Regions from separate parts of the Stenotrophomonas sp. LM091 genome, predicted to be linked through region 2. Evidence: predicted binding sites of a transcription regulator. Region 2 holds the regulator's gene; the other holds the start of a gene.
The links. The regulator HrcA, encoded in region 2, represses chaperone genes, less so after heat shock. The targets are predictions, from matches to a motif close to TTNGCACTCNNNNNNNNNGAGTGCNAA.
Positions count from the first base shown of each region.

Region 1: BIZ42_RS07655 (co-chaperone GroES) is a predicted target of HrcA. The motif match lies at 1,524-1,550, and genes of this name have one in related genera.

Region 1 is NZ_CP017483.1:1,740,725-1,744,137, reverse strand. Features, by position in the region: gene BIZ42_RS07660 (endonuclease) at 1-1,304, opposite strand, end outside; gene BIZ42_RS07655 (co-chaperone GroES) at 1,598-1,885, shown strand; gene groL (chaperonin GroEL) at 1,977-3,413, shown strand, end outside.
Region 2 is NZ_CP017483.1:3,865,183-3,868,595, reverse strand. Features, by position in the region: gene dnaK (molecular chaperone DnaK) at 1-552, opposite strand, end outside; gene grpE (nucleotide exchange factor GrpE) at 728-1,243, opposite strand; gene hrcA (heat-inducible transcriptional repressor HrcA) at 1,326-2,393, opposite strand; gene recN (DNA repair protein RecN) at 2,519-3,413, shown strand, end outside.

The sequences.
Region 1 (3,413 bases), 2.1 Mb from region 2:
TTGTTGCCGCGGTCCGCATTCCACTGCGCATCGGTCAGGTACAGCATGTGGGTGTCGGTATACGGCGCGTAGGGCAGGCCCTTGTCGCCGGTGGTGCTGGCAAAGCCCAGCGAGTTGGGCCAGGTGTGCTCGCGGTTGTAGGTCAGCCCACTGCCGGTGCCGGCCCGCCCGCTGACCTTGGTATAGCTGCGGTTGCGGTAGGCATCGAGGATGTTGCCGCTGTTGTTGGGATCTTCGTCGGCGATCTCCAGGATGGTCCAGGTGCTGGTGCCCGAGCCGCTGTACGGATACGCGGTGTGCCCCTTGATGGTCTCGTGCAGCGAGCAGCGCAGCTGGCTGGGGCTGGAGGTGTTCACCTTCGCGTAGTACTCGCCGGGGTTGCCCGGATTGCCCGGGTCGGGCGTGGTGGCGGTGGCCACGGTGAACGCGATGCGGGTATCGGCGGCCGGGCGCGCGCCCTGGGCATCCTTCACGCGGGTGGCGCGGATATCGAAGCGGCAGGCTTCCCCCGCCACCAGCGCGGTGTTGGTGGCCAGCGTGAAGCGGGTACCGGTGGTCGCATGGCTCAGCGCGACCGTGCCGGACTGGCCGCAGCTCAGCGCGAACGCGCCGCTGGAGAGGGTGACCGGCTCACTGAAGATGACGCTCAGGTCGGCCGCGGCCGGGAACGTGCTGGCGCCCTGTTCGGGGGTGGTCGCCGTGACCGAGGGCGCGGTATTCGGGCCGGTCGGACCGCCGCCGCTGAAGGTCTGGCCGTGGTTGCAGGCGCCGAAGGTCTGCCCGGCCGTTTCGGCCCAGGTGAAATGCGCGTACTGGCTGCCGGTGCCGGTCAGCTGCAGAGAGGTGCCCGGGGCAGTGCTGTTGGTCTCGCTGACCGGGAGGTTCTGGCTGGTCAGGCCCGCCGCGGGTCCCCCGGCCGCGGTGATGGTGCCCTCGTAGCTGAGGAACTGGACCACCTTGCCGCTGGCATCGACCAGGGCGATGCCATCGTTGGGACCGTTCTGGAGGCCGTTGGTCGGGTAGCTGACCGTGGCCAGCCGCGCGCTGCCGCAGCTGGCGGTGCCGGCCGGGACCGCGTTGTCGGCGTAGACCGCGGCGGCCGAGGGGTTGCTGCCGTTGTAGAGGTAGAGCCGGTAGCCGGACAGGTCCTCACCGGCGGTGGCGACCACCTCGATCGCCTCGCCGACATCCCCGGCCGGGGTGCTGTCGTCGTAATGCAGTTCATTGATGAATACATCGGCCCGGGCCGGGCTGGTGGCCAGTACCAGCAGGCAGGCCAGGGACAGCGGCGTCAGCAACCTCATCTACGGCTCCTTGTGATTGGTCAGTGCCGCTCGAATCTACGCAATCCAGATGACACATCCGCCACCCTGTCGGATTCGACCTTTCGCACTGAGAACTGCGTCAAACATTCACGTCCGACCACCGGCCGGCAAAAAAATCCGATCGGCTGCCCTTGAAAGGGCAGGGGCCAGCACCATCTCTGCTCTGTCCCGCACCGTCGGGTTTTTTCGTGAGCGTGGCTGGCAGTCGCCCTGTGCGAGTGCTAACATCGCCAGACTTTCCTAGACCAATCAACAACTTAAAAGGGTCTCACATGAGCATCAAGCCGCTTCATGACCGCGTCGTAGTCAAGCCGATCGAAGCCGACGAAATCTCGTCCGGCGGCATCGTGATTCCGGATTCCGCCAAGGAAAAGTCGACCAAGGGTGAAGTCGTGGCCGTCGGCCCGGGCAAGCCCCTGGACAACGGCAGCGTGCGCGCGCCGTCGCTGAAGGTCGGTGACAAGGTCATCTACGGCCAGTACGCCGGCAGCAGCTACAAGTCCGAAGGCGTCGAGTTCAAGGTTCTGCGCGAAGACGACATCCTCGCCATCGTCGGCTGAGTGATGCGGCCGGCCCCGTGCCGGCGCTTCCGCACTTCCTCCCGTTCAAGCAGCCGGGCATGGCCCGGCTCTACATAAAAAGGTAATCGCAATGGCTGCCAAAGATATTCGTTTCGGTGAAGACGCCCGCGCCCGCATGGTTCGCGGCGTCAACGTTCTCGCCAATGCCGTCAAGGCCACCCTGGGCCCGAAGGGCCGCAACGTCGTGCTCGAGAAGAGCTTCGGCGCGCCGACCATCACCAAGGACGGCGTCTCCGTCGCCAAGGAAATCGAACTGGCTGACAAGTTCGAGAACATGGGCGCGCAGATGGTGAAGGAAGTCGCGTCGCGCACCAACGATGACGCCGGCGACGGCACCACCACCGCCACCGTGCTGGCCCAGGCCCTGATCCGCGAAGGCGCCAAGGCCGTCGCTGCCGGCATGAACCCGATGGACCTCAAGCGCGGTATCGACAAGGCCGTGATCGCCGCCGTCGCCGAGCTGAAGAACATCTCCAAGCCGACCGCTGACGACAAGGCCATTGCCCAGGTCGGCACGATCTCGGCCAACTCGGACGAGTCGATCGGCAACATCATCGCCGAAGCGATGCGCCGCGTGACCAAGGAAGGCGTCATCACCGTTGAAGAAGGCTCGGGCCTGGACAACGAGCTGGACGTCGTCGAAGGCATGCAGTTCGACCGTGGCTACCTGTCCCCGTACTTCATCAACAACCAGCAGTCGCAGACCGCTGACCTGGACGATCCGTACGTGCTGCTGCACGACAAGAAGATCTCCAACGTGCGCGACCTGCTGCCCGTGCTGGAAGGCGTCGCCAAGGCCGGCAAGCCGCTGCTGATCATCGCCGAAGACATCGAAGGCGAAGCGCTGGCCACCCTGGTGGTCAACACCATCCGTGGCATCGTGAAGGTCGTGGCCGTCAAGGCACCGGGCTTCGGCGACCGTCGCAAGGCGATGCTGGAAGACATGGCCGTGCTGACCGGCGGCACCGTGATCTCCGAGGAAATCGGTCTGTCGCTGGAAAAGGCGACGATCAAGGACCTGGGCCGCGCCAAGAAGGTGCAGGTCTCCAAGGAAAACACCACGATCATCGATGGCGCCGGCGAGAAGGCCAGCATCGAAGCGCGTGTCACCCAGATCAAGACCCAGATCGAAGACACCTCGTCGGATTACGATCGCGAGAAGCTGCAGGAACGCGTAGCCAAGCTGGCCGGCGGCGTTGCCGTGATCAAGGTCGGTGCCTCGACCGAAATCGAAATGAAGGAAAAGAAGGATCGCGTCGACGACGCCCTGCACGCGACCCGTGCAGCCGTTGAAGAAGGCGTGGTCCCGGGCGGCGGCGTTGCCCTGGTCCGTGCGGTCACCGCGCTGAGCGGCCTGAAGGGTGCCAACGAAGACCAGAACCACGGCATCCAGATCGCCCTGCGCGCGATGGAAGCCCCGCTGCGCGAAATCGTGGCCAACGCTGGCGAAGAGCCGTCCGTGATCGTCAACAAGGTCAAGGAAGGCACCGGCAGCTTCGGCTACAAC
Region 2 (3,413 bases):
CTTGTCCAGGCCATAGGCCAGGGCAGCAGCGGTCGGCTCGTTGATGATGCGCTTGACTTCCAGACCGGCGATGCGGCCTGCGTCCTTGGTGGCCTGGCGCTGGCTGTCGTTGAAGTAGGCCGGCACGGTGATCACGGCCTCGGTGACGGTCTCACCCAGGAACGCTTCGGCGGTCTTCTTCATCTTCTCCAGCACGTGGGCGGAGATTTCCTGCGGGGCCATCTTCTTGCCGTCGCTGGTCTGCACCCAGGCGTCGCCGTTGTCATGGGCCAGGATGCCGTAGGGCACGTGCGCGATGTCCTTCTGGACTTCAGCGTCGGTGAACTTGCGGCCGATCAGGCGCTTGACAGCGTAGAAGGTGTTCTTGGGGTTGGTCACGGCCTGGCGCTTGGCCGAGGCGCCGACCAGGACTTCGCCGTCCTTGGTGTAGGCGACGATGGAAGGCGTGGTGCGATCGCCTTCCGCGTTTTCGATGACGCGGGCCTTGCCGCCGTCCATGATCGCCACACACGAGTTGGTGGTGCCGAGGTCGATACCAATGATCTTGCCCATGAGGGAGACTCCTGAAAGTTCTGGGTACATCCGGCAGTTGCCGGGTTATGAATGGGATGTGTGGGACGCTGGGGACACTTTCAAGCCGTCCATCAAACACAGTGTTCGATGGCGACCCAACGCGTTCAGCGTCCGGTCGAGCAGCCGGGCAACGCCCGGCTCACCGGCCTGCGGCTCAGTCGCGGGCCACCACGACCAGCGCCGGACGCAGCAGGCGGTCGTTGAGCAGGTAGCCCTTCTGGAACACCTGGACCACGCTGCCCGGCGCCGCGCCGGGCGCGTCGACCTGGCTGATGGCCTGGTGGTGGTCCGGGTTGAAGGTCTGCCCGGTCGGGTCGAGCAGGGTCAGGCCGTTGTCGGCGGCGACCTTGAGCAGCTGCTTGTAGGTCAGTTCGAGACCTTCGCGCAGCGGGCTCGGGTCACTGCCGGCGGCATTGAGGCCGGCATCGAGGCTGTCGAAGACCGGCAGCAGCTCGCCGAGCAGCTTTTCGTTGGCGAAGCGGCGCGCCTGTTCGACGTCGCGGGCCACGCGCTTGCGCTGGTTGTCCAGGTCGGCGCGCTCGCGCAGCGACTCCGAGCGCAGCAGCGCCAGCTCGTTGTGCAGGCTGTCCAGCTGCTGCTGCAGGGACGGCTCCGCGGCCGGCTCGCCGGCGGGATTCTGGGATGCGATATCTGACTGATCTTGGTTCATTTCCGGATCCTTGGCGGTGACTCTCCGCCTCCACCCACCCCTATGTGGGCGCGGCTACGGGATTCAAGAGTCCAAGGCCGCTTTATGCGCGATCGCGGGACAATCCGCCGCCACCGGGCGAGCCCAGCGCAGCGCCCAGCACTTGGGCGGTGGCTTCCACCAGCGGAATCATCCGGTCGTAGGCCATCCGCTTGGGGCCGATCACCCCCAGCACGCCCAGCACCTGGCCATCGGCCGAATACGGGGCGGTGACCAGCGAGACGCTTTCCAGCGGCATCACCCCGGTCTCCTCGCCAATGAAGATGCGCACTCCCGGGGCCTGGATGGTGCGTTCGAGCAGCTGGAGGATCTCACGCTTGCTGGCGAACACGTCGAACAGCTCGCGCAGGCGCTCCAGGTCGGACAGGTCCTGCACGCCCATCAGCCGGGTCTGCCCGGCCAGCACCATGTCGTCGGCCGGCGGCACCATGGCCTGCTCGGCCAGCTCGATGCTGTGCGCCAGCAGCTGCTCCATCTCCGACTGCGCATCGCGAAGCTCCAGCAGCAGCCGGGCCCGGATCTCGGCCAGCGGCCGCCCGGCGCAGTTGGCGTTGAGGTAGTTGGCGACCTGCTCCAGCTCGCCCGGATCGAAGCTGCGGCGCGGCTCGATCACCCGGTTCTGTACTTCGTTGTCGGCAAACACCAGGATCGCCAGCACCCGGCGCGCGTCCAGCGCCACGAAATCGATGTGCCGGAACGCGAACTGTTCCCGGCGCGGGGCACTGACCACCCCGACGAAATGGCTCATCGCCGAGAGCAGCTCCGAGGCACTGCCGAGCAGGGCCTGGGTGCCGGTGCCGGTGGCCAGCTCGGTGCGCAGGCGGCTGAGCTCACCCTCCCCCGGCGGCTGCATCTTGACCAGGCTGTCCACGAACACCCGGTAACCGTGCGCGGTCGGCACGCGGCCGGCCGAGGTATGCGGCGAGCTGAGCAGGCCGAGGTCTTCCAGGTCGCCCAGGATGTTGCGGATGGTGGCCGGGCTGACATCCAGGCCGGCATGCCGGGCAAGGGTCTGCGAGCCGACCGGCTCGCCATCCTGGATGTGGCGCGCGATCAGCGTCCGCAGCAGATGGCGGGCACGCGGGGCGAGATGGGACGCGGAAGGGTGCATGGAATCAGCCTGTGAGACGCCCACTTAGATAATGGCTGCACGGGGCATTGGCAAGTCATTGGAGACGCCCCCTGCCCATGCTAGCTTGCGCGGCTTGGAGACGCCCCTCGTGTACAACGTAGACCATGCTTAGACATCTATCGATCAAGGATTTCGCGGTCGTCCGCGCCACCGAGCTGGAATTCGGCGCCGGCATGACCGTGGTCTCGGGTGAAACCGGCGCGGGCAAGTCGCTGATGGTGGACGCGCTGGGCTTCCTGTCCGGGCTGCGCGCCGACAGCGGCGTGGTCCGCCACGGCGCCGCCCGCGCCGAGCTCTCGGCCGAATTCGCGCCGCCGGCCGATGCGCCGGCCCGCCAGTGGCTGCGCGACAACGAGCTGGACGACGAAGAACAGTGCCAACTGCGACGGGTGATCCGCGCCGATGGCGGTTCGCGCGCCTTCATCAACGGCCGCCCGGTGACGCTGACCCAGCTGACCGAGCTGGCCGGCATGCTGGTGGAGATCCACGGCCAGCACGAACAGCAGGCCCTGCTCTCGCGCCCCTCGCAGCTCTCGCTGCTGGACGCCTTCGCCCGCAACGACGCCGAGCGCGCCCAGGTCCGCCAGACCGCGGCACGCTGGCAGGCGCTGGTGGACGAAGCCGAGGCGCTGTCGCGCCAGGGCGATGTCAGCGACCGGATCGGTTACCTGGAGCACCAGCTGAGCGAACTCAAGCGCGAAGACCTGGACCCGGCCTCGATCGCCACCCTGGGCAGCAGCCACCGCCGCCAGGCCCATGCCAGCGCGCTGATCGGCGCCTGCGACGTGGCCGTCAGCCGCCTCAACGGCGACGACGAGGTCTCGGTGCTGCAGCTGCTGCAGCAGACCCGGCATGATCTGGCCCGCGTGGCCGAGCACGACAGCCGGCTCGGCGAAGTCGATGCCCTGCTCGACAGCGCCGCCATCCAGCTGGACGAAGCGCTGTCCCTGCTTGATCGCGTCCACGACGACCTGGATGCCGACCCCGAGCAGTTCGAGG